Regions from separate parts of the Thalassotalea ganghwensis genome, predicted to be linked through region 1. Evidence: predicted binding sites of a transcription regulator. Region 1 holds the regulator's gene; each other region holds the start of a gene.
What was found. The regulator sigma-54, encoded in region 1, starts transcription at its own class of promoters, with help from an activator protein. The targets are predictions, from matches to a motif close to GTTGGCACGNNNNTNGNNT.
Positions count from the first base shown of each region.

Region 1 (3,182 bases):
AAACGTACTTGGCGAAAGGCAAGCCAGCCACATTTGAGCAAAAGCTTGAAGATGGCACGCCAATCTATTTACAAGCTAACGAAATAAAGTATCAACCTTCAGAAAATATCGTCGTGATTTCAGGTGATGCTGAATTAAGACAGGAAGGTAGTAAAGTCAGCGGCAGTATTATCACCTACAACTTTGTCACTGAACAGGTTAGTGCTGACAGTGAAGCGAATGATCGCGTTAAAACCGTATTACAACCCAAAGAACTTGATAAAAAATAGCCTATGGACAACGCAATTCTCTGTGCAAAAAATTTAGCAAAATCATACAAGGGACGTCGAGTTGTTAAAGACGTTAGCTTGATGGTTAAAGAAGGGCAAATTGTCGGTCTACTTGGCCCTAACGGTGCTGGTAAAACCACCTCATTCTATATGATTGTTGGCTTAGTACCCCACGATGATGGCACAATTGAGCTCAACCAGCATGATATCTCCCTGCTTCCAATGCATGAACGTGCTCGTCAAGGAATTGGGTATCTGCCTCAAGAAGCTTCTATTTTTAGAAAGCTCAGTGTCACTGATAATATTATGGCGATTCTACAAACTCGCAAAGATATTTCCGACATTGAACGTCAAGATAAGCTTGAGCATTTATTAGAAGAGTTTAATATTGGTCATATTAAAGATAATTTAGGGATGAGCTTATCTGGTGGTGAGCGGCGCCGTGTTGAAATTGCTCGGGCGCTAGCTGCAGACCCTAAATTTATCTTGTTAGATGAACCGTTTGCTGGTGTTGACCCAATTTCTGTAGGTGATATAAAAAAAATTATTCTACACTTAAAGCAACGAGGAATTGGTATTTTAATCACAGACCATAATGTACGAGAAACGTTAGATGTTTGTGAACATGCCTATATCGTGAGTCATGGTGAGTTAATTGCGGAAGGAAATTCTCAAGAAATTCTTGCTAATCAGATAGTAAGAGATGTATATCTTGGTGAACAATTTACGTTATAGTATCTATTAACCAGAGTAAAATGAACGTCAATAATAATTATAGGAACCGAAGGAAGTAAATGCGCCCTAGTTTACAGCTCCGTATTGGACAACAATTGACAATGACTCCGCAGTTGCAGCAAGCAATTAAGCTGTTGCAGTTGTCAACATTAGACCTTCAACAAGAAATTCAAGAGGCCTTAGAAAGTAATCCGCTTTTAGAAATTGATGAATCAAATAATAACAATCAAGAGAACGAAAAAGATCACCTAGAAGAAGGTTTTTCAGCGACAAGTTCAGAATCCAAAACTAGCGATGGTAGTGAAGACTCTTCGCCAACCATCGATGAAATTTCAACCACTGAAGCGATGGATAAAACCGATATCCCGGAAGAGCTTAATATCGATACCACATGGGATGAAAGCTTCAGTGCTGGCGTATCAAGCAGTGGTATAGGCAGTGTGAGTGAAGATTACACTTATCAAGGCGAAACCATAGACTCGATTCAAGATCATTTACGCTGGCAAATGGACTTAACCCCTTTTACTGAAACCGATCGCGCCATTGCAACCGCAATAATCGATGCCATTGATGATGCTGGTTATTTAACGGTTAGCGCAGAAGATATTTTAGAGAGTATTGGTATAGATGATGTTGAGCTTGACGAAGTTGAGGCGGTACTAAAACGCATCAATATGTTTGATCCCGTAGGTGTCGGTGCGCGCAGTATAGCCGAATGTTTATTAATTCAATTAAATCAGTTTGACGCACAAACGCCTTGGCTAAAAGAAAGTAAAATAGTCGTTAAAGATTATATCGATTTACTGGGTAATCGTGATTATCGTCAACTAATGCGTAAAACCCGTTTAAAAGAAGATCAACTAAGAGAAGTCATTCGTCTCATTCAATCGCTTGATCCACGACCGGGAGACTCGGTAATAAAAAGTGATGATCAATACGTCATTCCCGATGTATCGGTTGAAAAAAAGAATGGCCGTTGGGTCGTTGAACTTAATCCAGATACCGCACCTAAACTTTCCGTAAATCAACATTATGCTTCTATGGCTCGCTCGATGAAGTCTTCAGCCGACAGTCAATTTATTCGTTCCAATCTGCAAGAAGCAAAGTGGTTTATAAAAAGTTTAGAAAGTCGAAACGAAACTCTTTTAAAAGTGTCTAATTGCATAGTTCAACGACAACAGGGCTTTTTTGAACACGGCCCAGAGGCTATGCGCCCTATGGTTTTAAATGATATCGCTGAAGCGGTCGACATGCATGAATCAACAATTTCTCGTGTAACCACGCAAAAATACATGCATACACCACGCGGTATATTTGAATTAAAATTCTTCTTCTCAAGTCATGTTAGTACTGAAAATGGTGGAGAATGTTCATCAACGGCTATTCGAGCTTTAATTAAAAAGCTGGTCGCTGCTGAATTACCTTCTAAGCCACTCAGTGATAGCAAAATGGCTGAATTATTGGCGGAGCAAGGTATTAATGTCGCACGCAGAACCATTGCAAAATATCGCGAATCATTATCTATCCCTCCGTCAAATCAACGTAAAAGTTTGCTTTAAGTAAACATAACAATAAGGATTTAAGCCCATGCAAATTAATCTTTCTGGTCACCATGTTGAAATTACAGATTCTTTAAGAGATAGCGTTAATACTAAATTCGCAAAACTAGAGCGACATTTTGACCATATCAACAACGTTTATGTGGTACTAACTGTTGAAAAAATTAACCAAATTGCAGAAGCAACCGTCCACTTAAATGGCACCGAAGTGCATGCAAAAGCCGAAAATGGTGATATGTATGCTTCAATTGACAGCTTAGTCGACAAACTTGATCGTCAAATATTAAAATACAAAGGCAAAATTAACCAACATTAACGCTATTAAGTTAGCCGCGTACCCGCATTATGAAGTTACTTGAAATGCTATCGCTGGACTGCACACTATGTGCAGTCCACGCTTCTAGCAAAAAGAAGATTTTAGAACTACTCAGTGAAAAAGCCTCTGAACATCTCAAACAATTTTCCACTTATGATTTATTGGCAAGTTTAATTGCTCGAGAGAAAATGGGCTCAACTGGCATCGGTGGAGGTATCGCAATTCCGCACGGTCGCCTAACAGATACAGAGCAAGCGATCGTTGTCTTAGCAACCAGTGAACAGCCGATTGACTTTGACGCTA
Region 1 is NZ_JBQRUM010000030.1:11,667-14,848, forward strand. Features, by position in the region: gene lptA (lipopolysaccharide transport periplasmic protein LptA) at 1-269, shown strand, start outside; gene lptB (LPS export ABC transporter ATP-binding protein) at 273-1,004, shown strand; gene ACSLUH_RS18730 (RNA polymerase factor sigma-54) at 1,064-2,563, shown strand; gene hpf (ribosome hibernation promoting factor) at 2,592-2,879, shown strand; gene ptsN (PTS IIA-like nitrogen regulatory protein PtsN) at 2,909-3,182, shown strand, end outside.

Region 2 (3,182 bases), on a different contig from region 1:
TGGATTGATCAAGGGGCGACACAAGCTTTACCTATTTTCAAAGTTAGCACGAGGATGCAATCGGGACTCATTGAAACGGCTTTAGGTCAACACATCGCAGACAAAACGAATTGGCGAGAAATGTTGAAAGGCGACAACAGTCCGATCAATTTACATGAATTAGCCAATCGACTTATTCCTGATATAGACGAGACGCTAAACGAACTTACCTCACGTTTTAGCCTTGGGGCAATTGAACGAATGAATGCGGATGTTATAGCGCTCAACTATCCTGTAGAAAGCTTTCCTACAAAAATACATTCATTAAGCTTTGATAAAACGACAATTATTGAAGGTAAGCTGCTAGGTATTAAGGGCCAATATTTGATATTAGATTGTGGCGTCATAAATATTAGAAAGTTTGGCGCTTACCAAGTGAAACTTTCAGTGAGTTAAAAGCTCAATTTTACAAGTTTGAGACTATACTAGAATAATGAATGACTAAAACTGACGCTTTAAGGTGAAATCTCGCTGTTTGACCTTTTAGAAAAGCGCTTGATATCATTATTATTCAGTATAGATTTTTGAAATTATTAAATTTTAGGATATTTACATGGATGCTGAAGATTACGCAGAAAAAGCAAGTGAGATATTTGTTATCTCAGACTCTTTTGTGAGAATAAGAGAGTTAATTGACGATGAAGCCTCGACAATAGACGATATTGCCGACGTTATCTTATTAGATCCTGCTCTGGCTGGGACAATATTAAAACTTGCTAATAGCTCCTTTTTTAACTATCCCGGAAAGATAGACACGATATCTAAAGCGGTGCTCGTTTTAGGAATAACTGAAGTGTATAACCTAGTTATTGCCTACTTTACAACAGAAGCGTTTAAATCGATAAAAGCAGATCCAGACTTTTTAGAGACGTTCTGGGAAAGTAGCGTAGATGCGGCATTAATCGTCAAGTATTTAGGCGCTAAATTAGGTATGCAAAATGCGGAACGATTATTTATTTTCGGGTTGTTACATAATATTGGTGAGTTGGTGATGCATCAATTTGAACCCGAAAAAGTAGAGCAAGCTCGTATTAATAACAAGACTGAGCTACCTTGGCTAAAGCAGCAACAAGTATTTCAATTTACCTATGCCGATGTAAGTGCGGAACTGCTTAAGTTATGGCAAATTCCTTTTAGCATTGTTGAGCCTATACGTTATCAGGATCTAGATGATTTCGAATATAGCACAGAAGAGACTAAGCTACTCTACGTGGCAAAACGTATTACCTTATTAAATTACCAGTGCGGCGAACATCCACAAGAATTAATCTTGAATCCTGAAGTGTTAACGCAAACTCGAGTAACCAAAGAATTAGTCACTGAGGCGAATAGCTTTTGTGATATGGAGCGATTAGGTATTCTCGCTGTGTTAAAACCAAGCGCTGCTATGATTTATTAACATCTGAGAGTTCAGACAAAAAACCCTAATCAACCTTACTGAATGTAGGTTAAAGTGCACCACGAGCCATCAGAGCAGCTGTTAAATAGGTTCGTGGTGTTTTCTCGATGATTTTCAATTACTGATCATTATTTCATTATTTCATTGTGTTTATGCACCATATCGCTCCATACAGAGTTTTACTGCTCCAAATTGGTGCGAAGCTTAAGTTTTTTTTGATACTTCAAACTCTATCCTTTTGTTATTTAACGCTTTAACTGTTTGGCATGTCACTTGAATAGTTAACTCCAAACAATAACTAGGGGTAAATAATGAAACTTGTCAACGCAATTATTAAACCGTTCAAGTTGGATGACGTCAGAGAAGCGATCTCTGAAATAGGCGTCGAAGGCTTAACGGTAAGTGAAGTTAAAGGCTTTGGTCGTCAAAAAGGGCATACCGAACTGTATCGTGGAGCAGAATATCAGGTCGACTTTTTGCCTAAAGTTAAGTTAGAGATTGCAGTCAATGATGACGTCGTTGAGCGCTTGGTCGAGACAATAACCAAAGCGGCGCATACAGGAAAGATCGGAGACGGTAAAATATTTGTTTTCGATCTAGAGCAAGCAGTACGTATTCGTACCGGCGAAACTGACATTGAAGCATTGTAGGAGGCACTTATGGAACAAAATATTTTTCACCTACAGTATGCAATTGATACGTTTTATTTTCTAGTTTGTGGTGCATTAGTCATGTGGATGGCAGCAGGCTTTTCTATGCTTGAAGCCGGATTAGTGCGAGCAAAAAACACCACTGAAATTTTGACCAAGAACGTCGCACTTTATGCGATTTCTTGCATTATGTACTTAGCTTGCGGTTATCAAATTATGTACGGTGGTGGCTACTTCTTATCAGGTATTGAAAGCGTCGATACAGCGGCCGTGCTTGGCGAATTTGCTGGTCGAGAGGATGGCTTTACTGGCGGTGCTATTTACTCAAAAGCGTCAGATTTCTTTTTCCAAGTCGTCTTTGTTGCAACGGCGATGTCTATCGTATCAGGCGCTGTTGCTGAACGTATGAAGTTATGGGCATTTTTATCATTTACTGTGGTATTAACGGCGTTTATTTACCCTATGGAAGGTAGCTGGACTTGGGGGGGGAATGCGGTATTTGGACTGTATACCTTAGGTGACCTTGGCTTTTCTGATTTTGCAGGTTCAGGCATTGTACATATGGCAGGTGCTGCTGCAGCGTTAGCAGGCGTACTGCTATTAGGGCCTCGTCAAGGAAAATATGGTAAAGATGGACGCATTCATGCGATCCCTGGAGCGAATTTACCGCTAGCGACTTTAGGTACTTTCATTTTATGGATGGGATGGTTTGGCTTCAATGGGGGCTCAGTACTTAAGCTTGCTGATATCGGCAATTCACATTCTGTCGCGATGGTTTTTCTAAACACCAATGCAGCGGCCGCTGGTGGTGCGATTGCAGCCTTAGTCTTAGCAAAGGTAATGTTCAAAAAAGCTGATTTGACTATGGTGCTCAATGGCGCATTAGCAGGGCTGGTTGCTATTACTGCAGAACCTTCAACGCCGACGGCATTGCAAGCGACATTGTTTGGTGCCCTAGGTGGTATCATTGTCGTTGGTTCCATTGTCGCGCTTGATAAAATGAAGATAGATGATCCTGTTGGTGCAATCTCGGTGCACGGTGTGGTTGGATTCTTCGGCTTGATGTTAGTTCCTTTGACTAACACTTCGTCGAG
Region 2 is NZ_JBQRUM010000005.1:155,355-158,536, forward strand. Features, by position in the region: gene ACSLUH_RS07055 (DUF2797 domain-containing protein) at 1-435, shown strand, start outside; gene ACSLUH_RS07060 (HDOD domain-containing protein) at 593-1,438, shown strand; gene glnK (P-II family nitrogen regulator) at 1,750-2,088, shown strand; gene amtB (ammonium transporter AmtB) at 2,098-3,182, shown strand, end outside.
Region 2: a site for sigma-54 is predicted at 1,699-1,717, ahead of glnK (P-II family nitrogen regulator). Genes of this name have one in related genera too.

Region 3 (3,182 bases), on a different contig from region 1:
ATGTCAAGATTAGAAGATCTTGAACAGCAAGTGAATGACATGCTCTTATTTGCCAAAAGTGGCAAACAACAAGTCGTAGAGCCTCTATCAGTCAACAGCTTAGTCAATGAATCAACGCAAGGGCTAGAAGCCTTAATCGCCAAAGCCCATGCACAAGTGATAATAACGCCTTGTCCTGACGATTGCATGGTCTTAGGAAACAAGCGAGCATTGAATGGCGCGATTGTTAATTTGATTCACAATGCTATTCAGGTCATTCCAGAAAATGCACGAATTGAAATTCGCTCTCATTGTCATCAGCAATACGCTTTTATTAGCGTTATTGATAATGGACAAGGTATTAGCAAAGACCTCGCTGATAAAATATTCGAACCTTTCTATACCTCACGAGTTAACGGCACAGGCTTAGGGCTCGCTGTTGTCAAATCTGTTGTCAATGCCCATCATGGTGACGTTGAACTGATTGATAACAGTGAAAAAGGTGCGCATTTTTGTATCAAGTTACCTTTGTACCAAGCCAAACCAACCCAAGACAGTAAGTTAAAGCAAACTTCACAGGAGAGTACTTATGAATCAAAGTAAAATCTTAGTGGTTGAAGACGATTCAGGATTACGCGAAGCGCTTGTTGATACATTAGCAATAGCTGGTTATCAGTGTTTACAAGCCGAATCTGGTGAAGCAGCGTTACTATTACTTAAAAATCAACAGGTTGATTTAATTGTCAGTGATGTTCAGATGCAAGGAATGTCAGGGCTTGCCTTATTAAAGTCGGTGAAGAATAGTCTCCCCAATCTTCCGGTATTAATGATGACAGCCTATGGAACAATCGATGATGCGGTACAGGCGATGAAAGATGGTGCTTGTAACTACATGGCAAAACCGTTTGCTCCTGAAGTGTTACTTAATATGGTCAACCAATACGTACCACTCGCTGCCAACGATAATTTTGAGCCAGTGGCCGCTGATAAACGCAGTGTAGAGTTACTAAACCTTGCTCGAAAAGTTGCCACAACTGATGCTTCGGTCATGGTATTAGGCCCTAGTGGATCAGGTAAAGAAGTTCTCGCTCAATATGTGCATTATCACTCGGCCAGAAAAGATAAACCTTTTGTTGCCATTAATTGTGCAGCCATCCCCGAAAACATGCTAGAAGCAACCTTATTTGGTTATGAAAAAGGCGCTTTCACTGGTGCTATTCAAGCATGTCCTGGGAAGTTTGAACAAGCGCAAGGGGGAACGATTTTGCTCGATGAAATCACGGAAATGGACCTTGGCTTGCAAGCTAAGATCTTACGCGTTCTGCAAGAGCGCGAAGTTGAACGTTTAGCGGGTCGTAAAACTATCAAACTTGATGTACGAGTTATCGCCACCAGTAATCGAGATTTACGTGAAGCGGTTAGTGATGGGGTATTTAGAGAAGATCTCTATTATCGTCTCAATGTCTTCCCATTAACTTGGTTACCGTTAGCGGATCGTCGTGATGATATTATTCCTTTAGCAAAACACATTATTGAACGTCTCTGTCAAAACAGCGGCGAAGCGATACCCGAATTTTCAGCCGCAGCGCGCAGTAAACTTTTAGCCTATAACTGGCCTGGAAATGTCAGAGAGCTGGATAATGTGATGCAAAGAGCCTTGATTTTACATAGTGACAATCAAATCGATGCAGGTGACCTGCTGATAGAAAATTTTGAAACAGCGACGATTAACGATGTACCGAAAGCCGATGTGACTGAAGATAAGTTAGGCAGCGAGCTTAAAATGCAGGAACATCAAATTATTTTAGATACTTTACATGCTTGCCGAGGCAGTCGCAAACTGGTTGCTGAGCGTTTAGGGATCAGTCCACGAACGTTGCGCTACAAAATTGCTAAAATGCGCGATAGTGGTATTCAAATACCCGCCTAAATCCTTTCTTTTCTCTATCACTTGTTGTGATCTTTAAAGCATGACGTAATTGTTATGCTTTGTTTTTTATAAGAAATTTTTAATTTCCTCTCTTGGCATTAACTTTGCTTTATTCATGGTAGATGTGAACAAACAATATTTTGACACAAGAGAGATTGTTATGGATATCAAAGCAAATTCACTTTACGCCCAAATGCAAAGAATGTCATTAGAGGCATCTGGCAATCGTATGAATATTGCTGGTGCTGGTGAAGATAGCCTAGGCAATAATGTTACCTCAGTAAGTGATTCTTCAGCTAACTTTGCTTCGATGTTGAAGGAAGCCGTCAATACCGTCAATGATTTACAAAAAGATGCTGGCGCAAAAAGAACTGCATTTGAAATGGGTGATAAGAGTGTCACGCTAGCTGATACCATGATAGCGGCGTCAAAATCTGGCATCGCATTTGAGGCAACAGTACAAGTTCGAAATAAGTTTGTTGAAGCGTACAAAGAAATAATGAGTATGCCTGTTTAGGGTTACTAAACGCAGCATTCGTGAACAGTAACATAGCGGAGAAGTAACGTGGCAGATACGAATACAGCAATGGTCTCAGCAGAGCAAGATAGTGACTTAATTGCTCGAGATAATAGCGATAATGAAATCGATGAACAAAAGTCTGGTTTCGCTGCCGCTTTGGGAAATGTTGATATACTACGCCAAGTCACCTTGATCATGGCATTAGCCATTTGTTTAGCTATCGCAGTATTTGTCATCTTGTGGGCAAATCAACCTGAATATCGCTTTCTCGCTAAACAGCCCACAGAACAACTTATTAAAACCATGGACTTTCTTGACGCTAATAATGTTGAGTACCGTCAAGAAAACAACACTATTTCGGTTATTTCAGAAGAATATCAAGATATAAAGCTGTTACTTGCGCGAGAAGGGCTAGATGAGCCACCGCGTGAAGGCACAGAAATTATCATGCAAGATATGGGGTTTGGTGTTAGTCAGCGTCTTGAAGGAGAACGGCTCAAGCACTCTCGTGAGCAGCAACTCGCAAGAACTATTGAGGAACTGCAATCTGTTTCTAGAGCCAAAGTGTTGTTAGCGATTCCTCGTGATAATGTTTTCGCTAAAAAGCAAAAGTCTTCATCTGCGACCGTTGTCTTAACCATGCATCGTGGCAGATTGCTCAATGAAGAAGAAGTTGATTCAGTGGTCGATATCGTCGCATCTGCAGTGCAGGGCCTAGATCCGAATCGTGTTACCGTTACCGACCAAAATGGC
Region 3 is NZ_JBQRUM010000001.1:268,786-271,967, forward strand. Features, by position in the region: gene ACSLUH_RS01175 (sensor histidine kinase) at 1-582, shown strand, start outside; gene ACSLUH_RS01180 (sigma-54-dependent transcriptional regulator) at 569-1,909, shown strand; gene fliE (flagellar hook-basal body complex protein FliE) at 2,070-2,426, shown strand; gene fliF (flagellar basal-body MS-ring/collar protein FliF) at 2,496-3,182, shown strand, end outside.
Region 3: a site for sigma-54 is predicted at 2,001-2,019, ahead of fliE (flagellar hook-basal body complex protein FliE). Genes of this name have one in related genera too.